Regions from separate parts of the Paenibacillus sp. FSL H8-0175 genome, predicted to be linked through region 3. Evidence: predicted binding sites of a transcription regulator. Region 3 holds the regulator's gene; each other region holds the start of a gene.
What was found. Region 3 encodes Rex, which represses fermentation and respiration genes when NADH is low (regulators of the CRP and FNR family bind a similar motif). Its sites were predicted from a motif close to TTGTGAAATATTTCACAA; they were not measured.

Region 1 (8,445 bases), 2.5 Mb from region 3:
CACAGCTTCGGAGATTAAAAATCTAGGAGCTCCCGGGTAACTAAGTGCTGTAGGATGAAATTGAATAAATTCCATATCTCGTATATGAGCGCCAGCGCGATAGGCGATCGCTACTCCATCTCCTGTAGCTACTTCTGGGTTGGTAGTGTATCGATATAATTGTCCTGCTCCACCAGAGCACAGAATGGTCGCATCCCCTTGCAGGAACAACCTTCCACCACCGGGCCGTTGCAATAATGCGCCTACACATTCTCCACCTTCAGTGATGAGATCGATAACATAATGATCATCCCAGACCTCAATATTCTCATGTTCGGCTACCTGTTCCGCCAATGCACGAACAATCTCATAACCTGTAGCATCCCCATTAGCATGTAAAATACGGCGGTGGCTGTGTGCACCTTCCTGAGTCAAAGCCAGTACCCCATCTTCCTTATCAAACAGAGTTCCTAAGCGAATTAACTCATGAACGCCTTCCGGCCCTTCATTAACAAGTGCATCGACAGCTGTTGAGGAGCAAAGACCTGCTCCGGCCATTAAGGTATCCTGCCGGTGGTAAGCAGGGGAATCATCCTCAGCTATAACAGCTGCGATCCCCCCCTGTGCATAGCGAGTATTACTTTCCATTACTGATTTCTTTGTGATCATTATGACACGCCGATCTTCACTGGCTTTAATAGCTGTGAATAACCCGGCAATCCCTGAACCAATAACAATACAATCTGTCTTTACCGTAGGAATATCCCGAAGATCAAAATCAACCAAATATTGTGGAATCATGACCGCTTTTCACCTGTTTCAACGAAAGAGTAGCGCATGCTACCGGACTTGTAGCATGCGCTCTAGGGATGTTCTGGCTTTGTCGGCGACAGCAGGCGGTACATAGATTTGTGGCTTCATCGTCTCCAGGCATTTCACCAGTTTTTTTAGATTATTAACTTTCATATTAGGACAAACAAGAAATTTGGTAGCAAAATGGAATTCTTTATCTGGACTATCCTTACGAAGCTGATATCCGGTACCATCTTCCGTTCCAACGATAAATTGCTTACGATCCGATTTCCGGCAATACTCCAGAATTGATGTAGTGCTGCCTACATAGTCACCCATGGCGACTACTTCAGGACGACACTCTGGATGAACTACAAATTCCGCATCTGGATATTTTGCTCTCATTTCTACTACATCTTTGACGGTCAACATGTCGTGAGTGTTGCAATAGCCTTCCCAAATAATCAGCTTCTTGCCCGTCTGATCTTGTACATATTGACCAAGATTCTTATCTGGGACCCAAATAATCTCTTCGGCGTCAAGGGATTCGATTACTTTCACAGCATTAGCAGAGGTACAACAAATATCGGTTTCTGCTTTAATCTCGGCGGACGAGTTGATATAAGTGACTACTTTAGCATTTGGATGTTGAGCTTTTAGCTTACGCAAACCGTCTACATTGACCATATCTGCCATTGGACAGCCTGCACGTTCATCAGGAATAAGGACGGTTTTGTTCGGGGCTAGAATTTTTGCACTTTCCCCCATGAAATGAACACCGCAGAATACAATAACTTCTGCATCTGTCTCTGCAGCCTTCTGAGCGAGTAAAAAAGAGTCGCCCCGGAAATCGGCAACCTCCTGAATTTCATCACGTTGATAATAATGAGCTAAAATGATTGCGTTTCGTTCCTTTTTAAGCTGTTCAAGACGTATACGAAGTTCTCGATTCTGTTCCTGCTTGCGCTCAAGCGCCAGAGCTTCCACCGATTGTTCTCCCCCTTAAATCCTCGCGGCTTTTCGCCGACATGATGTTATCAAATGGCATGCGCCATCATGGTGAAAAAATGAACATGCTGATATAAATAGTAAGTAATATTAATCACTAATGTACACAACGTTCCAGCCTCTGTCAATGTAACTGGACAGGCTTTAAGGCATAGAATCCCTTAAAAATTAAAATAAAAAATCCGGAGAACAGTTACGTTCTCCGGATAAATTTACATCATATGAATGGTGGACCCAATTAGGTAAGGCTAGTGCCCCCACCTTTGTTGTCATCACCGGAACCGTCATTACCCTCAGAATCAGGGTTATTCGGGATATCCTTCGACAGGTCAGGAAGTGTGGACTGTTCATCCTCAGGCTTGCCTTGAATGCGAACTCGCACATCACCGATATTGTCGATGACAGGCTCGCCAACTTCATGGGCAACACCTTCGCCACCCTCTGGTTTACCATCCTCGGAAAGGAATCCTTGTTCAATCAGTTGTGTGATCTGATCAAGCTCAAGTGTTTCTTTCTCAAGTAATGTATTGGCAATCAAGTGCATTTCTTTGGAGTGTTTGATCAACAGATCTTTACAACGTTCGTAACTCGAAGTAATAAAGTTCTGCATTTCCTGATCAATCTCATAAGCAATGGAGTCACTGTAATTCTGTTCATGCCCAATATCACGACCCAAGAATACTTGACCTTGAGAAGATCCGAACTGCATAGGTCCAAGCTTATCGCTCATACCGTACTCCATAATCATGGCACGCACGATGCGCGTAGCCTGTTGGAAGTCACTGTATGCACCCGTACCGATCTCACCAATAAACAATTCTTCAGCAACACGTCCACCAAGTAATCCAGTAACCTTATCCAAAAGCTCCTGTTTGGTAACGATCATCCGATCTTCCTTCGGAAGCATAATAACATATCCGCCTGCACGTCCGCGTGGGATAATAGTAACTTTATGCACCATATCGGCGTGCTCAAGGAAGTAACCTGCAATAGTATGGCCTGCTTCATGATAAGCTACAATACGTTTCTCGCGGTCACTGATCACACGGCTGCGTTTCTCAGTACCTACGATAACACGGTCAATAGCTTCATCCACTTCAATCATGGAAATATCTTTACGGTTACGACGTGCAGCTAGCAAAGCTGCCTCATTCAGCAGATTCTCCAGATCAGCACCTGTGAATCCGGTTGTGCGTTTAGCAACAACATCCAGTCTTACATCTTTCGTAAGCGGTTTGTTACGAGCGTGAACCTTAAGTACAGCTTCACGGCCTTTCACATCAGGACGGTCAACCGTAATTTGACGGTCAAAACGTCCTGGACGAAGCAATGCCGGATCAAGTATATCAGCGCGGTTAGTCGCCGCTACAATAATAATGCCTTCGTTACCACCGAATCCATCCATCTCAACCAGCAATTGGTTAAGCGTCTGTTCACGCTCGTCATGTCCGCCACCAAGACCGGCGCCACGCTGACGACCCACAGCATCAATTTCATCAATGAAGATAATACATGGAGCATTCTTCTTAGCATTCTCGAACAAATCACGTACCCGAGAAGCACCGACACCCACGAACATTTCCACAAAGTCAGAACCGGAAATACTAAAGAAAGGAACGCCAGCTTCACCTGCTACCGCACGGGCAAGCAATGTTTTACCTGTTCCCGGAGGACCTACAAGCAATACGCCCTTAGGAATACGTGCGCCGACAGCTGCAAATTTGCGTGGATCTTTTAGGAACTCAACGACTTCGACAAGCTCTTGCTTCTCTTCGTCCGCCCCTGCTACATCCTCAAAGCTGATTTTCTTCTTCTCTTCATTATATAACCGAGCCTTGCTCTTGCCGAAATTCATGACTTTACCGCCGCCACCTTGCGCCTGGTTAAACAGGAAGAAGAACAAGATGAACATAATTACCAGTGGGATAATTGAAGAAAGGAATGTCAGCCAAATGCTGGTACCTTCCATTTTCTTCTGAGTTAATTCAATCCCATTAACATCACTGGCTTGAATCAGTTCATTGATAGCGGCATCTGTAGGAGGAATATATGTGGAGAAGCTTTTCGATTTAGTATCGGCAGGCAGCTCTCTATACTCACCTGTGACCAGAAAGGCATTACCCTCAAACTGAACCGTCAAATCCTTCACATTGTTGTTCTTGATCTCCTGCCGTAACTCGTCGTATCTAGGGAAATCGGCGGCTTCATTTCCATTGCTCACAAACTGGACAATACCCACCACGACTAAAAATAAAATCAAATAAAAACCAGAATTCCGGATGAACCGATTCATCCCCTACCTCCTCTCACAACACTCAAGTTATTGTACCATAGCCTCTTGGGACACCTCAAATAAAGGAAGTTGTGGGTATCCGATCCGTATGATCGAGGCAGTCCTTAGTTCAATTGGAATAAATCTCAGGTTTCAGTACTCCAACATATGGGAGGTTCCGATACCGCTCGGCATAATCCAATCCGTAGCCTACTACAAATTCGTCAGGTAACACGAAGCCTGTGTAGCTGGCTTCAAGATTAACAGTGCGGCCTGATGGTTTATCAAACAAGGTAACCACAGAGATAGTAGCAGCATTCCGGTTGCGGAGCAACTCAATTAAATAGCTGAGTGTAAGACCACTGTCAATAATATCTTCAACGATCAAGATATCGCGGCCTTCTACCGATACATCCAAATCCTTAATAATTTTGACTACTCCAGAGGACTTGGTGGATGCTCCATAGCTGGACACTGCCATGAAATCCATCTCAACAGGTACTGTAATGGCTTTAACCAAATCTGCCATAAATATAAACGCACCTTTTAGTACACAAATTACTAAAGGGGTACGACCTGCGTATTCTTCGCTCAGTGTTCGACCGAGCTCCTTAATTTTCTGCTGAAGTTCCTCTTCGGTGATCAATACTTCTTGAATATCGTTTTGCAACTTGCGAAACCTCCTAAGTTATACTATGAAAGACTTACTTCGACCATTACGTGACTTCGTGGTCATCCAGCTCTGCCAGAGACAATAGAAGTACGGAGGTCGTGTGCCGCCCTACTGCGGCATGCATCGAGCGTCTTACGCCCGGAATCCAGACGATATTGCCCAAACCATCACAAACGAGGGGAATCAATGACCGTTCGGAAGCAGGTATTTTATCATCAATATAAATATCTTTTACCTTTTTGCTTCCGTTTAATCCCATGATCCTTATGGTATCTCCAGGCAATCGGGATCGTATCGTCAGTGGAAAGACCAGTTCATCACGGTCAAACCAAGCCGACATCTTCCCATAATCCTCCCCCTGTACAAAAAAGTTTTCTCTCTCCAGTACCGCCATCGACATCACCTTACCTATTTCCTCCAATTTAAGCTCAGAGTCCGGTAAAAACAGACGATATGTATAGCTTGCCTGTGGCGTCGTGGGCTTGGACGAGAACAAGATACTATCATATTGCCGCACACAAGTCAGGCCTCCACCCAAATCCAAGCTCCAGGTGGTGGGATAGCTCTGCAGCGTTCCCCGACGTACAGCTTCAATCTTGGGGAAATCAAGGGCAGATAAATCCGCCGACAGATAATTTAATATTAGTTTAATCAAACGCCGTTGTAAAGCGGAGGGTATGGCAGCAAATGAAGCTCTGTTAAAGGTGTATTTCCCATCCCCTTCCGAAACTAGCTCTTCAAAGCATTTTGCCGCAGACGCTTCCATATACTCATCTTCAGCTCCCGCAATTTCCGCAAGCTGTACGAGGGATTGCCTCACTCTGCCATTATACTTTTCCAGAAAAGGAAGAACTTCCAAACGAATGGCATTCCGCTTATATTTCGTCAGCAGATTGGTGGCATCCTCAGCATAAGTGAAACCTTCATTTTGGCATAACCCTAAAAGTGCTGTTTTGTTAATACGTAGGAATGGGCGAATGAGTTCCACCTTTTTTTCTGTTCTTTTCCACTTGATACCCGACAGTCCAGATAAGCCACTTCCGCGTAATAGACGCATAATTACAGTTTCTGCCTGATCATCAGCATGATGAGCCAGAGCAACAGAACGCGCCCCATATCGGTGCGCCGTATCAATCAGAAATTCGTACCGCTTCTCACGTGCAGTACCCTCAGGACCAAGTCCACTCTCTTTAGCCAAGGAGGGAATATCGAATTCCGCAAACTCAAAGGGCAGTCCCAATTCTTCAGCCATACCACGTACGAGCTCTGCCTCTTCCTTCGACTCCGGCCTAAATCCATGATTCACATGAGCACATATTAAGGTAAGCGGTATAAATTTTAAAGATATTTCATGTAAAACATGCAAAAGAGCCACAGAATCCGGGCCGCCGGAAACTGCGACTACAATGGTGTCATGGGGCGCCCACAGCTCATGCTCGGCTGCTGACTCCAATACAGACTCCACCAGTCCATTCATTTGCTCCATATGCGCCCCCCTCTCTCTCCAACTATATGTATGAGTTCAAAAACGGAATACCCAATAAATCGTAAAGGCGAGCAAAAACAAAGACAATGCGAATGCATTTTTTAACCACCGAGGGGTGTCCATACTATCCGGGCGCTTTCTGCGCGAGTTATAAATATGGTTTCGCCAGACCTCAGTAGCATCCGCAGAGCCTGAGAACCCCCCTTTTAACGCCATACAAATCCAGGAGGATAGTTTCTTATTGGGTAAATTTCTAGCCAGCTTAAATAATTCGTCCACACTTCTCGTCTGCGGCAGCTGTAAGGCTGCCTTTTTGAGCCCTTCTTCATTGAGCAAACGAAGACACAGCACAGCAAATGCGAAAAGATCGTAACCCTCATCGCTGATTCGACTGCCCGCATTCCAGAAACCACGATCATGCCATTCGGTAAACTGCTTCACGCTACGACCAATAGGGCTTGTGCCCCCAAAGTCGATCAGTTCCACTTCACCGTATTTAGATACCATGACGTTCTCGGGCTTCAAATCACCGAACACAAATCCACATTCATGAAGTGTGCGCAGCTTTTCAAGCAGACCAAGACCTACCAGGCCTAACCAATCGGGACCGTTTTTCGATAAAAAATGATGCAGCGGTTTGCCTTCAACATACCTCATCACATAGAAGGGGATATTATCCCCATTCGCAAAATCATCCGCTTCCAAAAAATAAGAAGACAATGGATTCTCACGACGAGCCCGATGTTCATTCCGCTTTCGTCGCGATTGCAGCGAGGTCAGTACATTGATCTCCGATTGAAGTTCAAGTGTATCGTATCCGATTTTTAGCGCGTACCTTTCCCGTCTGCCTTCTCTTTGCACAAGATATACGGTTCCGTTCGCGCCCCTTCCCAGCATCCGCTCAACGACATAACGGTTACCCCGCCATTTGCCGTTAATTAAGGTACCAGTAGGATAGGACGGATTAGACGACATACCCACCAATCATCCCTTCTCTTTCGTCGTGGTCATCGCTTAGTCGGCGTCCACGATGTTCATCCAGTGTATCATAACGATAATGTTCAAGCACCTTGAAAATAGCTGGGCCAGTCGGTGTTGCGCCTCTCATGTGTAATTTAGAGAATAGCGTACGAATACCTGACATGTCATGCGTCCAATCTAGATCAAGCTTGGCATCTTCACTGCTGTTATTTCCGGGAAAATGAAACACAGCAATCTCACTCTTGCCTTCCCGGGCTTCTAAACTGAGCGCCAAATCGCGAATTGCATCTTCGACAGCACCCAGTTTAGGCTTCATACTGGCACTGGCATCGATAAGAAGTGCAATGCGCAGCGGCGTTGTTTCTGTGAGTTCATCTACAACTGTAACAACCTGTGAACGTTGAACAGGAGGCAGCTGATCCAGTGAGCCATCGCCTAGTATCTTTTTTACCTCTTTATTAACCGCCTGCTGGATCGTCTGAACCACGGTCTTGCGTGTCATCATCTGAATCGTCTGCGCCAGTTGTGGTGTTCCGACTATTCGGCTAAGGCCTCCCCCGGCCTTGGCAATGTCGGCAATCTCCCGGCTGCCGATTTCACCGATCGTACCATAATCAACTACACCGACCACATTTACGGTGATTCCCTCCTGCAGGGCATGCGCCGCTGCCAACACCGGACTTTCTCCTACATTCGAACAACCGTCAGTAATGAGCATAATTTGCTTCATAACCCTCAACTCCCCCTTTGTTTGAACCTCTGTTTCTAGCATATCCAGAAATGAGAGATTTCAAACGGTCGATATTAAGTGTGGGAATTTCGATCAAATAGGGGGGGGTAGTGAATAGGGGAACTGCGAGAAATGTTTGGGCTTTCGATCGCTGTTGTCCTCAGATTCCTTGATTAGAACCGCCTCTCGCGGTTGGAATCCGAGGACAAAGGCGAACGCTCCGCTTCTACAGCTCCAAACTTTCTCTCCGTTCCATACCTTCACTAGTAAACAGTTTAGATCTACAGATTCCGTCCCAAGTCAGCCGACATTGAAACGAGAATAGTAGAGGCCGGCGAGTTACACATCACGTACTCGCCTCGAATACCTCCATCAGCACGACGCCTTACGCGTGCTACAAACTCACAAGCAACACGACGCTTCGCGCGTGCCCAACATTAAAACCTACTAAACCTAAACCTAAAATAACTAACTTACCGTACGAGGGCGCTCCATACGGCCGATGCCCGGCATATGCAGGCTGG
Region 2 (8,445 bases), 1.1 Mb from region 3:
ACTGAAATAACTATCGGCCTCATCCACAGCATCCAGAGCAATACTGACCTTTCCTCCCGTCTGTCCACGAAGGGTTGAAGGCATGGAGGCATGAGTCAAGTTTTGCAGCACGGCAGCGCGCATATTTGTCTTAGCAGTGGCAGCCATATGTAAGCCAACTATACCGTTTCCATAAGACAACAGTGTGCGTACAGCCATAACAGTTAGAAGTATGCCGAGCAACAGGATAACCGATGAAAATGAAGCTTTCTCGACAAAAATCCGTTGGACTGCTTCAGCAAGCAGTCCAGCCTGACTCACAATAGCTATACCGAGCGCGAGCGAAATGATTGCGAGGAGAGCCCTGTTTTTCCTTTGTGAAGACATTTGTTGAGAAATCAGACTGGATTTCCTCTTCACAGATCACACCTCCCTTATCTATAGGCTTGTAGGGAAACCTCAAACATGCCGTAATGGATTAAACAGCTTTATTTTTTCCCTTTTACATAATCCGCATCAAACAGGAAGAGTTTGAAGACCAGAATAAGGGATGGGATCAACAGGCATAGACCGCCGATAAACACAATTACTAACGCTAAACCCATTGCCGGTGAAGTTGCACTGCTCTGAATCGTGATATACGGATCAAGAATATAAGGGTATTGCCCAATCCCATAAGCGAAAAAGGCACAGAAAAACTGCAACATGACGCATATTAAAGCTAATCCGTAACGGCGTCCGTTATATAACAGCCACATCGCGATCATAAAGAAAGCAACGGAAAGTGCCAGCAACCACCATAAATCCATCATATTTTGAAAATGGCGCTCATTGTGTTGACCCAAATAGATAAATGCTGTCAGTGCGAGGATTATCGTCGGTGTGCTCCAAAACAGGGCGTAGTTGCGCATCAGCTTCAACGCGGAATGATCCTCCGCCCGAGAAGCGTAAAATGTCAGAAATGAGCCGCTAATGAACAAAACGGACACGATTGCCAGTCCAACGATACTCCACGATAACGGATTGGTAAACAGCGCCCAGTAATCCAGAGAAACCGTCTCCCCCTGCTTCACGATAAAGCCGCCTTCAGACAAAGTTAGCGCCACTGACAACGATGCTGGAATAAGCAAACCTGTAGCTCCGTACAAAAAAAGATATACTATGTTTTTCTTGGAACCGTAATTTTCAAAAGCATAGAATGAACCGCGAATCGCAAGAAGAATCACTGCAATGCTTCCCGGAACAAGTAACGCGGAGCCATAATAATAGGCTGTGTCCGGAAAAAATCCGACGATGCCAATATAGAAAAAGATAAAAAATACATTTGTAATCTCCCATACGGGTGATAAATATCGGGAAATCAGACGATTAATGAGATGATCCTGCTTCGTTAAACGTGCATAAAAGGCGAAGAAGCCCGCTCCGAAATCAATGGAAGCTATAATTAAATAGCCGTACAAAAACAGCCAGAGCACCGAGATGCCAATCAATTCGTAACTCATCATTCAGTGCCCCCCTTTTCCGCAGATTGATTAGGATGATCCTTCATCCATTTCTCCATCTCAGCTTCTGCCGGATTATTGTTGAACAAGCGTCTTAGCACGATTACACACATACTGCCGAGTACGATGTACAAGAGCAATAAGGCGAAGAATATAATTCTTACATTCGGTGAAGACGTGGCCGCCTCCTCAACACGCATATATCCACGGATAATCCACGGCTGTCGGCCAACCTCTGCATAAAACCATCCCAGCTCAACAGCCAGAAAAGCGAGAGGGGCGCTCAGTGCGATGATGCGAAGCATCCATTTGTTAAGCTCATTACGCTTTTTCCAGAACACAAACAGAAAATATAGAAACGAAATCGCGAGCAGAGTAAATCCGATTCCGACCATTAAATCAAACAGATAATGAACGAGAAGCGGTGGCCATTCTTCCTTGGGGAATTCCTCGAGCCCCGTCACCTCTGCATTAAAGTCTCCAAAGGCCAGGAAGCTGAGCAGCTTCGGCAGATGAAGAGCCCCTAGAACTTTATGCTCTGCATTCAGCCATCCCAATAGCACCAAATCCACACTGCTGCTCGTCTCAAAATGCCACTCTGCCGCTGCAAGCTTCTCTGGCTGATGCTCGGCCAAAAACTTGGCGGACACATCACCGGCTAACGTGTTCAGCAAACCGAATAGTAAAACGACTGCCATCATTAGATTTAAAGATTTTTTGTGGTATGCGGACACACCTTTTCTCAGCATCGCGAAGGCTGCAATCCCGGCTAACAAGGCAGCTCCAGTCAAATAGGCCGAGCTTAATACATGGAACACTTTGGAGAACGTCGCCGTATTCAGCATCGCTTGCACCGGGTTAATCGCTGTGAATTGGCCTGCTTCCATGACAAAGCCCTCAGGCTGGTTCATGAATCCGTTCACCGTCGTAATAAAAACGGCAGACATGCCTGCCCCGGCGACAATCGGTATCGTCAGCAGCCAATGGATATACGGATTTTTGAAGCGATCCCACGTATACAAATAAATGCCCAAGAAGATAGCTTCAAAAAAGAACGCGAACACCTCCATGAATAACGGAAGTGCAATGACATTCCCAGCCAGTTTCATAAAATTCGGCCATACCAGGGCCAGCTGTAGTGAAATCGCTGTACCGGTCACGACACCAACCGCCACAGAAATGACAAATCCTCGAGACCACCGCTTTGCCATAAGTGTATAATGGGGGTCCTTCTTCCGAATCCCGATAAACTCTGCTATAGCGATCATTAGCGGTATACCGACGCCAATCGTCGCAAAAATAACGTGGAACCCGAGAGTCAAGCCTGTCACCAGCCTGCTCCATAGCACCGTATCAATTGCCATTCTTTAATGCTCCCTTCAAAACACTGTTCATTTTTCTATGATTAGGCCTGCTAACTGTTGGCTGCATTCAATATCAGGTTTAGCAAGGTTCAGCGACATCGTTGCCTGTTCGTTTTAGTATGACGTTCATCGTTCTTTGCTATGTAAAAAGAGAAAAAATTCACAAAGCAAGAGTTGGCGAGCCCGATTTACCTGATACTGAGCAGTCAAAATTATAATGTGACCTAATGATTAAAATCATCTTATCTTAAATTGCAAGTAATTCAATCACAGATATCTCTTAATCCCTAAACGTTCAAGAAAGGGTCAAATCTTTCTGACAACTCAGTGAATAACACAAAAAGTACCCGAAGGAGCTATTGATTGATTAGTGCATATGTGATGTCACAAGTTCCCTCCTACTTCGATGCTGGCAAAAAAACGATATTTTCTCATTTTGAGCCGTAATATATCCCCTTTTTTGCAACAAAAAAACACTGACTCAAATCATCAGTGTTTTTTGAATTAAAGCTAATTTCATCTTTGTCATGACAAATCTTGAACTGCTACTATCATTTAGTACGACCGTAGAAAAAAGAATACCCATCTGATTTCCCAAGCTTAGTCGTCTCCGTTCCGTCCACTTGCTTGACCGCTTTCAGCAACGATACAATTTGCGTATGCATTAGCTTTGCATCAAATTTGTCCATCTCTCTGTTGTCACTATCCACGAGCAGATAGTCGGGCATTGGAATGAAACCAATCACCGGTATCCCTGCTTCAAATAAGGGCTGACTCTCTCCAAACTCAAACTTGTTATGTCCACGCAATAATACAGTACGTGTGCTATCTGTCTTTTCAATAGCCTTCAGCCAAATGCCTGCCATCATTTCATTGCCTGCATAGGTATATTCTGTACTTATTTGTCCAGTTGGACCATAATGACCCGTATCATCGTCCTTCCACTCCATGCTACCTAAATGCTCGACCGTAATTCCAGCTACAGCTTTTAAATGGCCATTCTTGCCATCCCACAGCTCTCGATGCCCCTCCATCCAGGTGGAAGTTGCCTGAGAGGACCCTTTGAACTCCGGTAATCTAAAATGCCCTGTCACAAAAGCAAATATCATCGTACGTTCCGGCTGCTCCTGCTGTAAGTAACGAATCATAGACAGCATGCCCACAGCGCCATTCTCCTCCACCACATTTATCCCATCCGTATGAGTATTTACGATAATTGCTTCGTCTTTATTCTTACCGTCAATTTTCACATAAAAGGATTCTGTTGGGGCATCTTTTTGTATTTCCGCTTCTAAAATAACCGTACCTTCTTTATGCTCCTGAGCTGCGCTGATCACCTTTTTCCCTTCCGTTTCATTAACCCAAATCGCAGGGATTCCAGCATAATCGGTGGTAAAAGGCACATATTGCTCTTCAACCTTATCGTCAGATACCCCTTTCCAGACTAAAACAACAGCTTTTACGCCCTTTTCTTTCGCTTGCTCCAATTTAGCTTCTTTTAAAGCTGTAGTGAGGACCAGATCGCCTTCATTTGGGGCAATTTGGTTGTCCATTGGTGATGAATCCCGCATATTCATAACGATCCCACTTGGAAAATTTCTGAAATTCTCAATTTCAATGACAGCAATTTTTCCGCTGGCCTGGCCATATTCACCACGCTTCGTATACACCAGCTCCCCAGTTACACCTTTTTCGTCAGTTTCCCCGGAATAGGGAAAAGCTGAAGAGACATGAATTTCTTGCTGATCAATCATTAAAGTACTGTTCTTTTCTTCCCATCGGTCAAAAGTATAGCGATCACGATAAACTTGCAGCCCCATATCCGATACCTGCTGCTTCAGCCAAGCAATAAACTGATTGTGACCCTCAGAGCCGGTTGTACGGCTTCCAAAAGAATTCATTACTTCAATATCTTTGAGCATCACTGCTGCAGAATCCAATTTGCGTTCATCGATCGTCACTGTCGTATCAGCAGCTAATGCTACAGGTGTTGTAATAGGTTTTGCATAGATTCCAATACCCCAAAGTGCAGTAACGATAAGTGCAGCAATGCTGAATAACACTTTACGAACCACTAGAAACGGAGTAACTCTTCTGCTTACCTTTTGCCCCAAGAGTCCTCTCCATATGCCCGCTATGATCAGCAAGAGGATAGAAAGCGCAAGCAGCCAAAAATTTCTTGTGATTAAAAATAACCCTTCTGCCACCATCGCACTAATAAATACTACATGTAACTTCTCACGCTTCTTTAATAGTAAAAAAGAGATGCCTAATTCTGCTAACAAAAAGATAATGGTCATGATCGAGATTACCGTTTCTTTGCCAATGAATACCGTAGCACATAGTGCTAGGATCAAAAGCAGCACCACTGACAATCGTCTATATAAGATTTCTAACATGACGCCCTCCCATTTTAACTAACGATTATTTTGACATTACATTTGTAATGCCTTATGGTTTTAGCATATTGAAAATACTCATGAAAAACAATGAAACGAACATCAGAATGTACAAATGGAGGGGAAATGTCATCTCAAATCATGAATTATACAGTCCAAATACCTCTAAGCATCGTTCCAATAAAGAAACCAACCGTTTGACAAGAGAAGCCATCTGTACGGCATTAGTCTTCTTGATCCAGGAACAGCCTTTTGACAAAATCACCATCACCGATATTGTGAAGCGCGCAGGGGTTTCTCGAACAGCCTATTACAACAACTATTCCTCCAAGCAAGAGATCCTGGTGGATTTGGTCGATTCGCTTATTTTCGAAATTAATCAAAGACTCTTACCTTACACCAATGAATTAACAGGCAAAGCTAAAGAACCTCAAAAATTTATCAAAGTGCTTTTTGAAGTTATTTTTCAGCAGCGGAACATCTACAAAGCACTTCAGAGTGCAAAGTTTGATCATGTAATTCTGGATTGCTTGAATGAAATGATGCTTTCTACTGCTCATGACAAAAGCGACGAGAATGTGTACCGAATATACTTTAAAGCGGGGGCCCTCTATAATGTTCTCCTTAAATGGATACAATCAGACTTTGCAAAATCCATAGACGAAATGACCAAAATTTGTCTTGAGGTATACCATACTCCAATGTCCCAGGAATAAGGTTTAAAAATCGTGTTTATAAATGAAAAAACAAAGAAACCACGGAACCAAGTTCGGCTCCGCAGTTTAATTATCAACCCTACTATTGAATTTGAATTTGTTTCATGTACTCTTTGAATGCCTCAGCGATTTCTTTGTATTTTGTATGATGCAGATAGTGGGACCCCTCCATTGGGATCATTTTGCCCTGTGCGGATTGTTTGACTTGCTCCTCATGCAGCGGAATCCACTGTTTATTGTGCTCGTTATTCGATTGAACGAAGAGAAGCAGCGGCAAGTCATTTGGCATTGTGATTTTTTCTCCATTTTTGAAATTGGAACCGAGGTGGCCCAGTTCATTCATCAACGTTGGATTGGTCGCGACTTGATTCGAAATCAAACGCATCTGTTCTTTGGTATGCTCATCGAACGCAAGCGATTCATAGGGATCTCCGCTCACTTTTTGGACCAATCTCATTAGACCTGATTTTTGAAGAAATTTCATGGCGTTCAAAGGTAATTTGACATCCATTCCGGGTTGATTGGGAACGCTGCTATCGATGCCGACAAAAGCAAGAACTTCATCCGGATATGTGTTCACATAGGTCGCTCCGTAAAGTCCCGCGATGGAATGTCCCATTAGAATGTAACGGTCTAAACCCAGTTGCTGCACTGCTTCGTGAACCTCACTTACTATATTCTCAGTCGTTCTCTCCTTCTCGGTTTCATCGCTCAAACCATAACCGAAAGGCTCGACCACCACGACTTTATAATTAGGGGTAATTTCATCGATCAGCAATTTGAAATCAAGTGCAGGCGTCGGGGTTCCTTGTCCCGGTAGGAGTACAACAGTTTGTTCTCCACTGCCTTGAATAAGCACATTCATCTTTTTCCCATCCACATTGACATACTGGCCATACGATTCGATTTTCTTTTTCTCTACCCCGTCGCTGATTGCATCAACGATAAAAACGATGCCCATGAACAGCACGAGCGCCCCTACAATACCTCCGATTATTTTTAACCATAGGTTCCGTTTCTTGTGGCTCTTAGTCCCTGTTGTTTTTATTTCCACCTTATTTGCCACGTTCATCTCTTCCCTTCCTTGTCCCTGTATCTGAAGTGCCGCCTTGACGACATATTCAAAGTGTAATCAATCAAGATGTACTCTTCGTGACGACAATATGAACGGAATATGAACAAGCCCAAAAAAAAGAAGTTTTAGATTAACATCAAATCGGAAATGAAATAATGTTCTTGTCCTTTACTCAAAAAGCAGCGATTCTCATTAGAGATCGCTGCTTTTTATTGTATACTTCATTTAATATGTGTAGGTTCTCACTATTCTATTATTTCTCAGCACAAATCATGAATATCGGTGTTGACCGGTTTAAGACTTGCTGTTTCTCATCCAGAATTTTTGCGTTCAAATTCTCTTCAGCAAAAATATTAACGAAGCCTTCTTTTTTGAGAGTCCGTATATCCCACTCGGGACGCCTTTCTCTGGTCAGCGGCAATACAAGACTCAGACGGTCTGTCTCCTCTATGTCCTTATGATGCGGGAGTTCACCAAAGCCCTTATCTACATAGTTTTGCTGATCCTCTACTCGCTTTTGCTGCATCTCTTCATCCCAGAGATGGCGATTCCAGTTGGCATCAAAAACCAGCAGCCGTCCCCCAGGCTTAAGTACTCTTCTCCACTCTTTGTAGGCTGACTGCGGATCGGTAAGGCTCCAGGTGACATTGCGGCACACGATCAGATCGAAGCTCTCCGCAGCAAAGTCAAGCTTGTGCGAATCCATCTTGCGGAAAGTAACGGTTACACCTTCACGAATGGAGTGGGCAAGTGCTTCTTCCAGCATATTGTCGGTGCAATCGATCGCAGTAACCAGATGCCCGGCACTCGAAAGAATCACAGAGAAGAAGCCAGGACCGCAGCCAATATCTAGGACATGCAGTCTTTCCTTCTGCGGTGCATTAGTGAGAATAAGCTTCAGCCAGGCTTCCCGCTGGAATCCGTTGAGTTCCTTCTGAATGCCTTCGCTGTACAGCTCGGCTTCGCCTTCCCAATACATTTCCACCTCTTGTTGTATACCCATTTATCATTCACTCCTTCTTGGCAAGTATCATGAACCGGTTTACATTCTGGTAACCGTATTTCAAATAATCTAGCGGCATCGCACGGGCAGGGATAAAGTTCCGGTGAACATCAATGGTTCGGAACCCGGCCTGTTTCAGCGCTGTCTCGTCAGCTTCAGGCCGTAATACATTAACATATGGCAACTCGCTTAGCAGGCTTTTATCTTGACTGCTTCGCTGGCGGATTCTTTGTTCTGTGAGTAGAATCAGTGTCCAGGACAAGGCATACCAAAGTCTATGGAATACAGTCTTGCTCTCTTTATACAAATAGTTGCCGTCAAAAATAATCAGGGTCCCGCCCGGTTTTAGAATCCGGTACCATTCAGCATAAGCCCTCTGTGGATCAGGAAGCGTCCATACTACATCC
Region 3 (8,445 bases):
TCAACATTTGTTTGCTGAAATGAACAAGGTGCTTCAGGAGATCGTAACAGATTACCCTACAGCGGAGGGTGCCCGCCGGAACGAGCTTTTATGCAATTATAATATGCTGCATAGACTGAGCGACAAAGTGATGGATGAATGGCTCGCTTTTGCTGAGAAGCTTAGTTCCTTTCGCGAAAGTGCGGATTTTACAGCAGTGGTCGAAGAGGAAGTGCCGGAACAGGAAGCACCAGAGCTATGTATGGATTCCTTTGTAAGAGGTCAGGGGTATTATAAGCTGCTGATGTATGGAAAGTGTATTGATCAGTTTAAAGAAGTTATTGCGCAATACCCGGATAGCTTGGCTGCTCGATTATATTTAGCCATCTCTTATCTGCAGGAAGGTGACGGTGAGGCCGCTTGGAGTCATCTGAACCATATGCTGGGCTTGATACGGGAAACCAAGCTGAAAGCCATGGTTTATAATGCTTTAGGCTGCATACGAGCCTCACAGGAACGTTTCAATGAAGCGCAGGAATTGTTTGATCTTGCTTTGCAGCATGACCCTGCGCTTCCGGAACCAAACGTTAACTTAGAGGTATGCCGCCGTCGTGGAGGGAAGCTGCATTTTGGAAATCAGCTGGTTTCCCTTTTGTAAAAGAATAACGGTTTTGGAAATTTCCATTCAAGCGATGCATCCCCTGAACCAGTGGTGTGCATCGCCTTTTTTCGCAACTTCTGTTATGCTGATTAAGAGTCTCAATTGAAAGGGAATAGAATTATAATGAAATTTGCCGTGCTTGATTTTGAAACAACAGGAACCCAATCCGTGGGTGAAATTATCCAGGTTGGCCTTGCAATTATAGAAGAAGACCGGTCCATCTCCCGGGTATATGGTTCCTATGTCAAGCCCGGAACGCCGATTCCTCCTTTTATAACAGGTCTGACGGGGATTACCGATGATGATGTTAAGGATGCGCCTGAGCTGGATGAGATGATGATGGAGCTTGTTCCGCTCTTGGATGATGTTGTGCTTGTAGGGCATAATGTCGCTTTCGACTTCCATTTTTTACAAAATGCTTTAGATCGTTGTGGTTATTTGCCATTTCAAGGGCGGATTTTGGATACGATTGATTTTCTGAAAATTTGCTTTCCTTCGCTCACATCTTATCAACTAGGCTCTGTCAGTGCTCATTTTGGAGTGACACATGATCGTCCGCATCAGGCAGATAGTGATGCACTTGCGACTGCTTTAGTGCTGTTGAAATGTCTGGAGGAGCTCTACGAGCTGCCGCTGCTTACGATCCAGAGACTCTGTGAGCTGTTTACCGAAGAGGATAGTGATCTGGGCTGGTACTTTGATGGTCTGCTGCGAGAGCGGGAAGCGGAGACGCTACAGCCCGAAGGTGATCTGACTTTCTATCGTCAATTAGCGCTTGCAGTAGGAGATTGGACGGAGTTAGCGCCACCTAGAGATGAGCATGCTGAGAATCCGCTAGCGAATTTATCTTTTACTGATTATATGGACGAAGTAACCAAACGACTTAAAGACACATTACCGCAGTATGAAAGCCGGGAAGCTCAGGATATTATGATCAATGAGGTGATGACGGCACTTGCCGAAGACAAACACCTACTGATCGAAGCGGGCACAGGAACCGGTAAATCGCTCGGTTATTTGTTGCCTGCCATTTATCAAAGCGTTCGCACCAATGAAAAAGTCATGGTCAGCACTCATACCATTAATCTGCAGGACCAATTGCGCGAGCGGGATATCCCTTTGTTAACGCAGGTAGTTCCTTTTCCGTTTAAAGCTGCTATTTTTAAGGGAAGAGGGCATTATTTGTGTCTGCGTAAGTTTGAGCATAAAATTAATAAAAAGGACTTTATAAGCCCAAGGGAAGATGCGCTTACTGCCGCTCAGATGATTGTATGGCTCACTCAAAGTGAATCAGGGGATGATGAAGAGCTGAATTTAAGCGGCCGGGGCGGTGATTTCTGGGAGACGGTGGCAAGCGATACCGATTCCTGTCTGGGCCGTTCTTGTCCTTGGTTCCGCAAATGTTATTATCATAGGGCCAAGCATGAAGCTGGGATTGCTGATGTGGTTATTACGAACCACTCCAAGCTATTCGCAGATGTTAAGGCTGGGCACCAGCTGCTTCCGGCTTACGAGCATCTTGTCATTGATGAAGCACATCATTTAGAAGATGTGGCTGGTAAACATCTTGGCATGCATATGAAGCATTTCACGGTGGCACACACGTTATCGCGACTGTATAAAGATAGCCGAAACGGACAGCTCCCTGCTCTGCGTCAAATATTACAGTCGTCAGGCAGTGAAGAGGCTTCAGAATGGAGCGGAGTCATCGATCGGATCTACCCGGATCTGCTTACTGTCAAAGAAACCTGGGATGCACTCAGCGACAAGCTGTTCAGCCTATTGCCGGAACGCAGTGATGCAGGGGCAGGAGAAGCGGGACAACTGGTTATGCGGTTGCTTCCCGCCCGTAAGCCGAAGGATTGGGATGAATTGGTTGCGCTAGAGAACACTATGAATCTGACGTTAAGCGACATCATCCGTAAGGGTGATAAAATGCTTAACGAGATGCGTGACCAGGAAAGCCAATCCTCAGCAGACAGCCTTGTTACTGATATTAGCGGTTTATTTAAAGATTTGGCTTCCATACGTGAGCAAGTAAGATTCTTTATGGGGCTGAATGACGATAATGTAGTATATTGGCTGGAGGCAAATGGAAATTACCGTAGCAAATCCCTACAGCTGTATGCCGTCCCTGTGGATGTTAGCATCCAGCTTAAAGAGTTGTTCTTCGATAAGAAAAAAAGCATCGTGCTTACCTCGGCGACGCTATCTGTAGATAAATCTTTTCAATTTATGATTGATAATCTCGGACTTAACGAAGCTGCAGAAGAGGGACGTCTAATGACCTCACTCCTTCCATCTCCCTTTAAATATCGCGAGCAGGCACTGCTAGTTATACCGCGTGATTTTCCTAGTGTGAAGGGCAGTGTGGGCGATGCTCGATTTGTCGATACACTCGTACAGTCATTATCGGAAGCTGCTAAAACAACACGTGGGCGGATGCTGGTTCTGTTTACTTCTTATAAAATGCTGCGTCAGGTATATGATCCGCTTAAAGAGGCTTTAGCCTCACAAGAGATTACGGTGCTTGGTCAAGGCGTGGAAGGTGGCAGCCGGAGCAAGCTGATCCGCCGCTTTCAGGACAGTGCAGCATCCGTATTGCTGGGGACGAGCAGCTTCTGGGAAGGTGTAGATATTCCAGGTGAAGCACTGACTTGCCTGGCCATCGTGAGACTTCCATTTCAACCGCCGAATCACCCGTTGGCGGAAGCGAAGTCGGAGTTATTACAGGCCCAGAAGAAGAATCCGTTCATGAAATTATCTGTTCCTCAAGCGGTTATTCGTTTTAAGCAGGGATTCGGAAGACTGGTTCGCACGGCGCAGGATCGCGGAATAGTTATTGTTTATGATACAAGGGTTATTGAATCTCATTACGGGAAGTATTTCCTTTATTCATTGCCTGGTCCCAAAATGGAGCATATGCTTACTGATCAAATGGTCCCACGCATAGCGGAATGGCTAGAGGATGGCGGCGCTTCTTAAAACGCTCGTCTTCAGTTTAGCTCCTCCTTATCCTTAAGGGCGGTGTGTTACAGTACCGTCCTTAATAAGGAGAGGTAGACGTTTGAATATGGATTTTCACAAGAACATTACTATTTTTAGGAGGAAAAATATGAAATCGGATAAAATATCAGAAGCCGTTGTTCGCAGACTGCCTGTGTACTTGCGTTTTTTGAATGATCTCCAGAATCGCGAAATATTAACAGTTTCCTCTCAGGAACTTGGGCAAAAGCTTGATCTTAATCCCGCACAGATTCGTAAGGATTTAGCATATTTTGGTGACTTCGGCAGAAAAGGTATCGGCTATGATGTAACGTATCTTATTGAGAAAATCCGTCATATCCTGAAGCTGGATCAACAGCTTAATGTAGCTTTAGTTGGAGCAGGTAATCTCGGACATGCCTTGTCTAATTACAATGCATATCTCAAAGATACTATGAAAATCACGGCTATATTTGATTCGTACGCTCCTAAGGTTGGACGTAAGATCAACTCACTTACTGTGCAACCGATGGATGAACTAGGCAGCACAATTCGTGAGCAAGGTATTCGCATTGCCATTATTACCGTACCTGATTCAGAAGCTCAAAATGTAGCAGATATCCTCATTTCTTCTGGGATTGAAGCGATTTTGAACTTTGCCCCTGTGATTCTGAAGACACCACCGAATATCCGGGTGCATGCAGCTGATTTTACAACTGATCTGCAAAGTCTTGCTTATTACTTGCGGGATGGAAAGGAAGAAAGTGAACATGAACAACAATAAAACGATAATTAAGGGCGGGTATTTTCTGACTCCGGGAACGGATGAGCCGGTTCTGAGTGGATATATGACTATTGAAGATGATTTAATCACTTACATAGGAAAAGAAGAGCCTCAGATGGAAGCTGGAGTGCAAGTGGTTGATGGCAGCCGTCTGCTGTTCATGCCTGGACTTGTAAACACACACGGTCATGCGGCGATGTCTTTGCTGCGTGGATATGGAGATGATTTAGCGCTACAAGTGTGGCTTCAGGAGAAGATGTGGCCAATGGAGGAAAAGTTCACCGGTGATGATGTATACTGGGGAACCTCCTTATCTGTATTGGAAATGCTGAAGGGTGGAACTACGACCTTCCTCGATATGTATGATCATATGGACCGAGTAGCCGAGGTAGCTGAGTTATCAGGTATCCGTTCCGTATTGATGCGTGGTGTGATCGGGTTATGTCCAGAGGATGTACAGAATCACAAGCTTGCGGAAGCGATTTCTTTTGCCCGTAACTGGCATGGAAAGGCTGACGGTAGAATTACTACTATGATCTCGCCACACGCCCCTTATACTTGCCCTCCTGACTTCCTGGTTAAGTTCGTGCAGGCAGCGCATGATCTGGATTTACCAATGCATACGCATATGTCCGAAACGAAACGTGAAGTGGAACAAAATGTGGCGGATTACGGGTTGCGTCCTGTAGCTCACTTAGAGAAGCTTGGAATGTTCACACGTCCCTCGATAGTTGCACATGGTGTTCATTTAAATGATGAAGAGATTGAGATCTTGGCTCGCCATAATGTGGGTGTATCTCATAATCCGGGCAGTAATTTGAAGCTGGCTAGCGGAGTGGCTCGGGTTACTGATCTTCTAAAAGCTGGTGTGAAGGTGTCTCTTGGCACGGATGGCGCGGCAAGCAACAATAACTTGGATATGTTTGAAGAGATGCGGCTTGCAGCTCTCATTCATAAGGGTGTCAGCGGTGATCCAACGGCTGTCCCTGCTCCAGAAGCTCTGCGTATGGCTACAGAATATGGCGCGCAGTCCATCTTTTTAAATAATGTAGGCAGACTTGCTGGAGGGATGAAAGCAGATTTCATTGCTATTGATATCGATCAGCCGCATTTGCTGCCACACACAGATCTGTTGTCTCATGCAGTTTACTCTGCTAGCGCTAAGGATGTTGAGCATGTGTGGGTGAATGGTAAACAGGTCATCAAGCATGGACAATGCTTAACCCTGGATGAGGAAGCTATCCGGCGTAAAGCGCAAGAAGCCTTCGAAGGTTTATTGAAGCGTTAAGTCTGGAGAATAACGAATAAATAATAGGCTGTGACTTTTTGCTTTTAGCAAAAGTTGCGGCCTTTTGTGTATTTTTAAGGCTGGGAAAGCTAGAAAATTATGAAATTTTGGATAAACGCGCGGGTGTGTTATATAATCAAAAAAGATATATTACTAGAAAGGGAGCTGTACCTTGAAGAAAAGGAAAAAATGGATCCTCCTGGGGTCAGTTCTGATTCTGCTCCTGGGGTTTGGACTTATCCAGTTCTATGCCTATATTATGAAAGATCAATGGAACGAGCGTGATATCGCTAAGGATGTTGCCAAAACCAGAGCGGGTCTAACAGAGGTAACCAAAGCACAAAAATCGGTTTGGGATGAAAATGCAGTGTACTGGGTATTAACAGGGAAAAATGAAGCCGGGACTGCTCTTATGGTCTGGGTCCGCTTTACGGTAGATGGAAAATTTGCTGAAGGCGACGACGCAGTGTTTGCTGAGGAACTAAGTAAAGGAACCTCGGAAGCCCAAATACGCGGCATTATCAAAGCTGATCTTCCGGACATAACGATTGAACGCTTGCTGCCGGGAGTATATAACGGAGAGTATGCTTGGCAGCTTTTTTATAAACAGAGCGGTCGGTATTATTATCAATTTTATCGCTTTTCGGATGGGTCCCGAATGGGCGAAGGTTACAGTTTACCTAAAAGTTAAGCTGAACATAAGGAAATTAAGGGTGGCATAGTAAACAAGCGAACTTATTATAAGTTCGCTTGTTTACATTTATTTGATGTACAAAAGTGATATACTGAATGGGTGGTTATCACCGAGTATTCTCTTATATTCACATACGAAAATAGGCCGATTGATTAAAAATCAAGGCCGATTTTGTCGAAAGTGAGGAATTTATTTGGTATTGATGGAAATATTTAAAAAATTAAATTTTAAATATATTCACATTTATTTTGAAATTAGTATATACACCTGTGATATACTACTACTTGTAATTAGAACAGCAATAAGAGACTTCAGTCTCTCTGATGAGCTCTCAAGTAGCTATAAATTATTATAATGAGCTTTATATTTTGTCATCTTTGAGAGGAGGACGTTTCTTGAAATTACGTCTTGTACCTGTGCTGATAACGTCTCTACTGTCGGCTACTCTATTGTTTGGTGGCTTCTTTTTGTATCGTCAGTTTGCAATGCAGGAACCACTTCAGAAGATTGTATCTCAATATGAGGGCGTCAATAATTCTCATATCAGTATTAACCGCAATGAGGTCACTTTGAAACTTGATCTCCAGCCAGGCACGAAATTACGTGAACTGGTTCAGTACGTCTCCCAAGAAGGAAAATCGATGATTGATGGACGTACACTAAAACTTGATGTAGAACAGAACTCCAGTGAACTGCTGGATGAATACTGGGATAAAGCGATGTTCTCTGTAGCCGAAGCCATGGAGAGCCGTAAATATACACTTATACCCACAGAACTTGATGGACTCAAAGCGCAATATCCGCAATATAAAAATGTGATAGCCTCAACAGAAATTGATGACAATAATGTCTATGTAAGCTTGAGTAATGGAAAAGAAAGCAAATTTATTATTTTGCCGCGTAAACCTGCGACATTGGGGGTATGGAATAATGCCTAAATACCTTAAAGAAATTCTAATCGGATTTATTCCTGTCTTGTTTATTTTTTTGGCTTTTCTAGGCATTAATATATTCCCGATTGTAATTGCTGCTGGGATGCTCACGGCCTTACTTATCATTGCTCATTTAAGAGGCGGACTTGCGGTAAATGCAGGTGCCGGGAAGAAACGCAAGAAGGATGGACCTTCAAAGCTTACTTTTGAAGAAATTGGCGGGCAAGACAATGCAAAACAGGAGCTTCGTGAAGCGTTGGATTTTTTGATCCGGCATGAGGAAATCAGCAAATTCGGGATTCGGCCTTTGAAAGGGATTCTGCTTACAGGCCCTCCAGGAACAGGTAAGACCCTTATGGCTAGAGCAGCAGCACATTATACGAACTCTGTATTTGTGGCAGCATCAGGCAGTGAGTTTGTAGAAATGTACGTAGGTGTCGGTGCCGGCCGTATCCGCGATTTGTTTAAGGATGCCCGTACCCGCGCCCTTAAGGAAAACAAGCAAAGCGCTATTATTTTCATAGATGAAATTGACGTAATTGGCGGTAAGCGTGAGGGCGGACAGCAGCGAGAATATGATCAGACCTTGAATCAGCTGTTGACTGAGATGGACGGGATCTATAACAACGAAACACCACGCATTCTACTGGTAGCAGCCACTAACCGTAAAGAAATGCTTGATTCAGCATTGCTGCGTCCTGGCCGGTTTGACCGTCATATTCAAGTGGACATGCCTGATAAAAAAGGCCGCAGATCGATTCTCGAATTGCATGCCCAAAATAAGCCGCTTCATGCCAATGTGAACCTCGACAAAATTTCCGAAGAAGCCTATGGTTTTTCCGGTGCTCAGCTCGAAAGTGTTATGAATGAGGCAGCAATTTATATGATGCGTGAGGAATTGACAGAGGTTGAGCAGCGGCATCTGTCGATGGCGATTGACAAGGTTATGATGGGGGAAAAAACGGACAGAGAAACTAACCACGAAGAGAAAAAACGTGTGGCGATCCACGAATTGGGACATGCCATTATGGCAGAACTGCTTCGTCCGGGAAGTGTCAGTCAGGTTACGCTGACTCCGCGGGGGCAAGCCCTTGGTTATGTACGTCACAATCCTCAGCAAGA
Region 4 (8,445 bases), 3.3 Mb from region 3:
TTCAGCAAAATCCACCGTAGACATGCCCAAGCTTCAAAGATCTCAAGTTCTTCCTGATCCATATCATTTTCCAATAGATAAGCAGTTCGGAACACATCAGCATAACGCTCAGAGATATATATTTTCAGCAGAATAAGTGACCAGGCAAAATCATATCTAGAGTCTCCCAACTGGCCGTTCGTCCAATCGATTATGGTATATCGCTCTTTATCCTCCACTATATTTCCGATATGAAAATCCCCATGAATGATACAGTCTTGCTTCATTGGAGTTTGCTCAACAAGAGCAGTCAACACATTATAAATATCAGATTGTTCTTTGGCTTCAGGGAAAAAGTAGCCGATGAAATCGTATTTTGGCAGTTGTATATTTCCAATCTCTTCAACGCGAATCTTATGTATTTTTGCTAATAGGCTTGCGAGTTCCTTCATTTTCCTGGTATTCATTTTATGAATAGGGGTTCCGTCAAAACTTGTTAACAACACCTTATGTCCCTCCGGATTGATTCCCCAGCCCACTGGTTTAGAGACGGCTACTCCTCGTTCGGATAGAACATCCAATAAACGATATTGAAACTGGACATCCGGTCTGGATTCCTTATTCCATGTTTTCAGTACATAGCTCTCTTGATCAGAATTAATCCTCATGACCTCAGCTTCAAATCCTTGATCCATTGTATGCGCAGTTAAGCTGTCTTCCTGATTTAATAAGTCGTTTATGATTTCGTTGTGCTCTAGCCAATTTATGATAGATATAGGAGTTTTCAAAAATGGGTCTTCCTTTCGGATGATTGTATAGACTCTATGATTCTTCTGGAATGCCCGCTACGATCTCAAGCAAATTTCCTTCTGGGTCAGCTACAACAGATTCACGCAACCCATAGGGCTGCGAAATAGGTTCTTTTACAGGAGTCGCTCCTGCCTTTACCAGACGCTCAAATTCCTTGTCAACGTCCTCAGGTGAGGGAACGCCAAATGAAATTTCCATAGTCCCGTTTATCCCTCTGGGATAGGTTAGCTGTGACATATTCAGTGCATCCCGCTGACACAAATTAAAGAATACACCACTCTTCAGTTGAACCCCGGTAAATACGCCACCATCCCATTCTATAGCTATTTTCATGACGTCACGATAAAAGGTAACCATCTTTTCCATGTCTTTCACAAAAAAAGTGATCGCGCCGATTTCCATAAAATACACCTACTATTCTAAAATATTCCTTTTACGGTTATAGAAATAGTAACATAGGCTTTAAAATTATGAAATGAACTATAAAATAATAAAAAGCCCTGTAGAAACTCTACAGAGCTTAGTTACTGGGCAAAAGTATTTTTACAAATAACATAAAATAGATTGTTCTATCCAGTACATAAATACAGTATCCGGGCTTTCCTTTTCAAACTTTTTCATTTTTAAATACATATCCATTCCATCAGAAACATCATGCCATAAATCCGTAAATACAAAATCATATTTTTCCTTAGACATATGTTGTTCTGCATATTCGAAAGCATCTGCTTGGATAAGCCTGATCTTGTGAGCATTACTGAATTGTGGCAGTACATATTTATTAAATAAATCAATGACATCTTGATTTTTTTCAACAACCGTTATGCTTTCAACATTAACTTTTTCAGAAACCATATAAGCATAATAGCCAAGTCCAAGCCCAAATGTAAGAACATTCCCAAACGCTTTATGAACAGCTTCTTTCATTGTTTCTATTTCATTTGGTGTGATCGTCATCCAGATTCTTTCATTCTCCAAGACAGCCGGGAACATGAATTCAGTTTGAAAAAAACCAACCTGAGGAATTTGTCTTCCCTCTTCTGTCCGGATGATATCATTGCAAACAAAACCTTCAAAAGGTTTATATTTTTCATATTTTAATTCACTATTATTAATCTTTATAGTTGGTATCTTGATATTTTTATAATATGGATTGTCATAATATTCATTTGCATCAAGCTTATGAAGCATATTGCTAAAATATTGGTTGAACAATTCCTTATCATCAACATTATCAACCGTATCCATCCCAAAAGCAGCAGCCAGCATTAAACCAAAAGCGTATTCATAAGATACACCACAGTTTACGATTTCTTCAATTTCTTCTTTGTTAATAAAGTCGGGGGTATTATTCAAATAGCGGCTTAGTAAAGCAAACACTTTATAGTTATCTTCTTTTACTTTTTCTTTTATTACGTTATTAAATTCCATATTCTCACCTATTAATTAGAATTTGTTCCTATGTCTCATGTTAGTCTTTCCGGATTGACTAGTAGGCAATACTCTCATTTTACCATTTAAAAATCCAGAAGAACAAAAACCGCTTTACTAATCCGTGACAGTTACCACTTCTACAGTGAGAAAATCTCACGCCAAATCTTCTAGTTATATGGTTTATGGTCCATTTTCCGCCTAATCCGCTCAATATTTCGTTACCCTATGTTAGAATAGACGACTTGTATAATTTGTGAAAACTTTCACTAATAATCATGATTGATGGTATACTTAATAAGAAGATGAACTAAAGAGAATAACGATGGAAACTGTGGACGTAACCGTAGAAGATTTGAAGTTTGGAGAACAACAGCGACGCGCGCGCTTCTCCACTTCCAACTCCCTCTGATACTTCCTTTCTTTTTTGTCGGGTTCTTTTGGTACATCTTAATAGAGAAATATAAAAGTGGAGGGTTAACAATGAAAAAGAAAGCAGCTGGTGCTCTGAGTCTCGTCCTCTCTGTCATGCTCGTTACCGCAGGTTGCGGTAATGGAAACGACAAGGTGAACGAGAGCAAGAGTAATAACAACGAGAAAAAAGAAGTTGAAGCCGTCTCCGGGGCATCTGAAGCAAGCTACACACCATTCGATCAATTAAAAGATAAATATGATATCATCATTGTCGGTGCGGGTGGTGCGGGAATGTCCGCGGCGCTTGAGGCCAAAGAGAAAGGCATGAACCCTGTTATTTTGGAAAAAATGCCGGTTGCCGGCGGGAACACAACCAAATCCTCTTCGGGGATGAACGCTTCTGAAACGAAATTCCAAAAAGAACAAAACATTGAAGACAGCAATGATTTATTTTATGAAGAGTCATTAAAAGGTGGCCATGACACTAACGACAAAGAAATGCTTCGTTTCTTCGTTGATAATTCCGCGAGTGCGATCGATTGGCTGGATTCCATCGGAATCCGCTTGAACAATATCACCATTACAGGCGGCATGAACGAAAAACGTACACACCGTCCTGAAGATGGCTCTGCTGTGGGTCAATACCTTGTCAAAGGTTTAGTAAAAAACGTACAAGAGAAAGAAATCCCACTTTTCGTGAATGCTGATGTCAAAGAAATCACTGAAAAAGATGGCAAAGTAAATGGCGTCAAGGTCCTCTTTAACCAAACAGAGGAAAAAACAATTACGGCAGATGCTGTCGTTGTAACCACTGGCGGATTCGGTGCCAATATGGATTTGATCTCCGAAGTAAGACCTGACTTGGAAGGCTACGTTACTACTAACCAAATCGGCAGTACCGGGGACGGCATCAAGATGATTGAGAAACTCGGCGGCACAACCGTCGATATGGATCAAATCCAAGTTCACCCGACTGTGCAGCAAGAAAAATCCTACCTCATCGGCGAAGCTGTTCGTGGGGAAGGCGCTATCCTTGTTTCCAGTGAAGGTACACGGTTCACCAATGAATTGGATACCCGTGATAAAGTAACAGCTTCCATCAATACACTGCCTGAAAAAGCAGCTACGCTGGTCTTTGATTCCGGTGTTAAATCCCGTGTGAAGGCTGTTGAACAATATGACAAAATGGGCTTCGTGATTCAGGCGGATTCCATCGAAGCTTTGGCCAAAGAAATCGGTGTTCCAGAGGATAAGCTGGCAACAACGCTTGATACTTGGAACAGCGCCGTTAAGAATAAAAAGGATGCCGAATTTGGCAGAACTACAGGAATGGACAATGACCTGTCCACTGGTCCTTTCTACGCTATTAAAATTGCTCCTGGGATTCACTACACCATGGGTGGCGTGAAGATCAATACGAACACAGAGGTTCTAAATAAAGATGGTGAAGCTATCCCTGGTCTGTTTGCGGCAGGCGAAGTTACAGGCGGCTTACACGGACAAAACCGGATTGGCGGCAACTCTGTTGCAGAAATCATTATTTTTGGTCGTCAAGCTGGGATCAAATCTGCTGAATTCATAAAAGCAAAATAAGTAGATAACAGATACTATAGGCCTCACAGCAAAAAGCTCAAGCATCGGCAAGTTAGCCGCTGGCTTGAGCTTTTTTAATGGGATTAATCGCCAATAGTTCGGATAATAGTATCAAACGGATCTAATTCCAGGGTTTGTTGTCCATATTCCGTATCGATCGTAGTTTTTTGAAGCTGGTCGCTATTGTTAATCACGACGAGTATTTTACTTTCTGGATAATAAGCACACTCTGTATATAAATTATCCGTAATATACTTTGTTTCCTTTAACTCATTGCCGGCAAAACGGATCACATTTAACAGCAATCTTGTATTTTCAAAGCTTAAGGTGAAAGAAGGCAGGTAGATCCCCGTTCCTTTACCAAAGGCATGGGTGGACAATGTTATCATCCCACTCTTTTCACACAATACCGCTGCTGAGCCATCCGTAAGATAGATGTTATTTTTAGGTGTTATGCTGGCTCCTTCAGGCACTAAACCTTGCTCATCTCTAGCCTCAAATGTCCATCTTCCATGAGCTACCTTGGAGCCTGTATCCTCATCCAGACCAAGCACATGTGCCATTCTGAAAAAGCTGTCATAACCATCAAGCGCCGAAGGCTGATTGATACCTATAAAAGTACCGCCCTCATAAACCCATTCTGTCAGTAAGTCCACGCACTTATGGTCACTCCAATATTCTCCACCACTCCATGCTGAACCTGCCGAGCCGGCATTGATCACTACATCACACTCTTGTAATACTCCCTTACGGATATCTTCAAAATCAATAAACTGGACTTCAATCGGCAATCCGGACAAAGCCTCATTGATATGAATCAGATCATGCATATACGTTTCATGGAAATGCCCGGACAAGGTCCACGATCTCAATTTGCCCCAAGCGTGCAAAATGGCTACCTTCGTCTTAATGTGATACGGTTTGCCTTTATGATGCAGCTCTTTAATTTCTCTGAATTCATCCGCGATCTTTTCGATATAATCACAAAAATCCGGATAAGGCTCTACAAGATGCAAATATCCGCCCAGTCCAATCCGATCTATAGGTTCTCTGAGCAAGGCGCGCCGGATATTAATCCAATACTTTTTGGCATCGAGCGTAGGGTTACCTCCCTCCATAAACGTAGGAAGCCCTCCCAATCCAACCGGAAATAAATAGGGATGCAGCCGAATCTCATGGGTATCTACTTTTACACCAGAGCAAAGCCTTGCCTCATACCCTGAGAACACACATTTAATCATCCCGTCAAAACCAAACTCCTCAAAACGGTCATTGTAAGGCTCCATGCCAACCCAACTATCATCATAGAAGACATACGCCAGCTTATCGTGCTTATGCACAATATCAATTAATTGCTTACCAAATTCGATGACAAAATCATTGATAAATGCCATATAGTCCAGCTTCCGCTGCTGCGCCGGGATATGACTGACCCGATATTTCCCACCATTCACAAAATCCTCAGCCGTGAGCGAATACCCATATTTTTTGGCAAACAGATCAAGCGCCCTTGAGCTTACCGTAAAATCATATGAACCCCAGTCCGAGAACAAATGGCGATTGCGCTCATCACTGCCCCAGATCCAGGCGAAATTATAAAAGAGGGAGGTGAACCGAACCACTGTTGTTTCCTTATGCTTATGACACCAATCTTCTATCCAATGGAGTAAATATTTTTGCGTTTCTACATAGATGGGATCAATCTGCATCAGATGCTCTTTTTCCCAGTGATTCGTGGTGTGATTGTACATGGAGATCTCTTCCCAAATCCGGTAGACCATGAAGCTGACTGTGTATTTATGCCAAGGCGTTATTCCGGTAATGACTACATTTCCCGATTCCCGCTCATAATTCCACAGTTCTCTTGGAACCTCTTCGCCCGTCGTTCGGTCAAAAACCTGCCAGTACTTAAACGCCTCTTTGGAATCATTCACTCGGAATTGTTCAGCAAAAAAATCCTCCATCAGATAGATGGATAAATAATCCTGTACCGCTACCTTCGGATTAGTTATTAAAAAACTCTGCTGCAGTTTATCTGAATTCTGGGACGCCCATTCGTTATGATCTCTGATGATGCAGATTGTAGAATAAATGCCGTATCCTGCGTTGATAATCTCATCGGACAACTGTGTGCCGTCACTGTCACGGATGACATCGGCACCCCAACGTTCAGCTAATTCCAGGGTCAATGCCTCATAACCGGATTCTCCCGGCAGTGTAAAGGCCCCCGTTGTTTGTTTGGACAACTTGGATCCCTCCTATTTAAGCATATCGGATAGAAAAGCTAATGCTAAGCCTTGCCCCCAGCCTTGAATCCAGTCTTTTGGAATATTGCGGTATCCTTCCCGATCCTTCATAACCGCTGTTCCGCCAGAGACACCCAGTACCCGTCCATCTTCACTGATATTGTTCAAAATACCTTTCAGGGCTTTTTGCACATATTTGGTATGCAGCGGATTGCCGTTATTGATCATAGCAGCCGCAATACCGCAAGACGCGGATACTTCTTCATAAGACTCCTCGTCATCGAGTACTGTCCGCCACAGGCCGTTCTCCGTTTGCACCAGCTTGAGTGCGGCCAGCTGATCGCGCAGCGAACACTCCACGTCCATACACTGCGGATACAGATACCATTCTTTCAAAAGCTTTTTAACTTGCGACATGGTGTATGCGCCCCAAGCATTCGCTCTGCCCCAGAATAGTCCAGACATGTGATCCTGCTTCACATTATTGTAGCCATGGTACCAAAACCCGCTGCTAGGATCTTGCAGGTATTTGATATGCCAATAATATTGATTCAAGGCATCTTGAATCATTTCCTGATCCTTTAATTTGCTTCCTACACGGAGCAGGAAAAATGCCGCCATAAACAAGGTATCCGCCCATGCCTGTTCTGGAAAATCATTAGAAATAGAGACGGTATGCTGCAACACATGATCTCCGAATCTAAGCGCATTGTTCTGCAGATAATCTACTTTACTCATCACAATATCCCAATATTTCTGATTGCCTGTTTCCTCATACAAAGTGATCAGCATATGGCCCATGGCACAGGTATTTACCGTCCAATCCGGCAGACCCAGCTCGATATATTCATCTGCCCACTGGACAAGCATATCCAAATACTCTTTATTTCCAGTAGTTTCATAAGCTCTGGTTACCCCATAATAAGCCACACCACAAGGCCAGTCCCATGTTAAATCCATCGCCATTGTTTTTCTGACCACTTTGTCGATGACCCTTAAAATCTCTTCTCTGTCATAAGTTAATTGAAGCATCTTGTTTCTCCTCTCTTTCGCACACGCCCCCAAAGGCGCTTGAGAGCTGTCCGTCCATATTGTAAACGCTTTACTAACTCTATTGTAAGTAGTAAAATGGTCTGATTCTAAGCATATTCATAACTAAACTGTGCAATTTCAACCATTAACTTTTGTTCGCTATATCTTGGAATTAGCCGTGACTACAGAGAATATTTGGACTTCCGGCCGCTGTTGTCGTAAGAATTTCTTGATTTTATACCGCTCTTCGCGGTGGAAATCTGCAGACAAAGGCGGACGCTAACGCTCCTACAGTTCCAAACTTCTCCTCCGCCACTTTTTTCCCAAATTGTATAATATCAAGTTCTCTTTATATAGTTGAATTTGATATAACGTTAACCTATAATCTACTCAACCTACGTAATAAGAATGGGAGTATTGAGAATATGCCCAGAAAAAAGAAGCCCGTCATTGAATACCGCCACTACAGCTTACCGATAAACTTTCCTATCTTGCTGTTAAGTGGTGAACGTTGGAAGATTTCTGATATTAAAAGTGAACATCTGCATTTCCATAATCATTTGGAGATTGGCATTTGCCATTCGGATAGCGGCATCATGGAGATCAAAGGAGAATCTGTGCCTTTTAAAGCCGGAGATGTGACCTTCATCCCTAGGTATCTCCCTCATACAACTTATAGTTCGCCGAATGAAGCCAGTCTGTGGTCTTATATCTTTTTTTCGCCTGAGGAGCTTTTTCAGCAATCCTTCAAAAGCGCTTACAGCAACTTTGAGCCGAATCTGTGGGCAATTAAGGGAATAAACTGTATTTTGAATAAAGAGGAACATCCCAAGGTATATACCCTTGCGACATCGGTCGTAGAGGAATTGAAACAAAAAAATCCTTACTATCAAGAAAGTGCTTACGGCTTATTATTATCGCTTTATATAGAGCTTCTTAG

Region 1: the regulator Rex is predicted to act here: its motif matches at 1,829-1,846, upstream of nadA (quinolinate synthase NadA).
Region 2: the regulator Rex is predicted to act here: its motif matches at 2,994-3,011, upstream of MHH46_RS16385 (cytochrome ubiquinol oxidase subunit I).
Region 4: the regulator Rex is predicted to act here: its motif matches at 2,475-2,492, upstream of MHH46_RS03840 (flavocytochrome c).

Annotation. Positions count from the first base shown of each region.
Region 1 is NZ_CP150299.1:68,138-76,582, reverse strand. Features, by position in the region: gene nadB (L-aspartate oxidase) at 1-780, opposite strand, end outside; gene nadA (quinolinate synthase NadA) at 820-1,758, opposite strand; gene ftsH (ATP-dependent zinc metalloprotease FtsH) at 2,018-4,072, opposite strand; gene hpt (hypoxanthine phosphoribosyltransferase) at 4,182-4,721, opposite strand; gene tilS (tRNA lysidine(34) synthetase TilS) at 4,768-6,210, opposite strand; gene MHH46_RS00325 (protein kinase domain-containing protein) at 6,247-7,185, opposite strand; gene MHH46_RS00320 (VWA domain-containing protein) at 7,175-7,921, opposite strand; gene spoIIE (stage II sporulation protein E) at 8,390-8,445, opposite strand, start outside.
Region 2 is NZ_CP150299.1:3,683,579-3,692,023, reverse strand. Features, by position in the region: gene cydD (thiol reductant ABC exporter subunit CydD) at 1-399, opposite strand, end outside; gene MHH46_RS16390 (cytochrome d ubiquinol oxidase subunit II) at 468-1,484, opposite strand; gene MHH46_RS16385 (cytochrome ubiquinol oxidase subunit I) at 1,481-2,845, opposite strand; gene MHH46_RS16380 (hypothetical protein) at 3,397-5,244, opposite strand; gene MHH46_RS16375 (TetR/AcrR family transcriptional regulator) at 5,325-5,960, shown strand; gene MHH46_RS16370 (alpha/beta fold hydrolase) at 6,043-7,032, opposite strand; gene MHH46_RS16365 (class I SAM-dependent methyltransferase) at 7,289-8,038, opposite strand; gene MHH46_RS16360 (class I SAM-dependent methyltransferase) at 8,046-8,445, opposite strand, start outside.
Region 3 is NZ_CP150299.1:4,734,794-4,743,238, reverse strand. Features, by position in the region: gene MHH46_RS21105 (M48 family metallopeptidase) at 1-637, shown strand, start outside; gene dinG (ATP-dependent DNA helicase DinG) at 764-3,625, shown strand; gene MHH46_RS21095 (redox-sensing transcriptional repressor Rex) at 3,756-4,409, shown strand; gene MHH46_RS21090 (amidohydrolase) at 4,396-5,697, shown strand; gene MHH46_RS21085 (DUF5590 domain-containing protein) at 5,957-6,388, shown strand; gene MHH46_RS21080 (hypothetical protein) at 6,787-7,329, shown strand; gene MHH46_RS21075 (AAA family ATPase) at 7,322-8,445, shown strand, end outside.
Region 4 is NZ_CP150299.1:873,289-881,733, reverse strand. Features, by position in the region: gene MHH46_RS03855 (aminoglycoside phosphotransferase family protein) at 1-767, opposite strand, end outside; gene MHH46_RS03850 (VOC family protein) at 802-1,191, opposite strand; gene MHH46_RS03845 (hypothetical protein) at 1,333-2,220, opposite strand; gene MHH46_RS03840 (flavocytochrome c) at 2,704-4,227, shown strand; gene gnpA (1,3-beta-galactosyl-N-acetylhexosamine phosphorylase) at 4,311-6,473, opposite strand; gene MHH46_RS03830 (glycoside hydrolase family 88 protein) at 6,486-7,505, opposite strand; gene MHH46_RS03825 (AraC family transcriptional regulator) at 7,931-8,445, shown strand, end outside.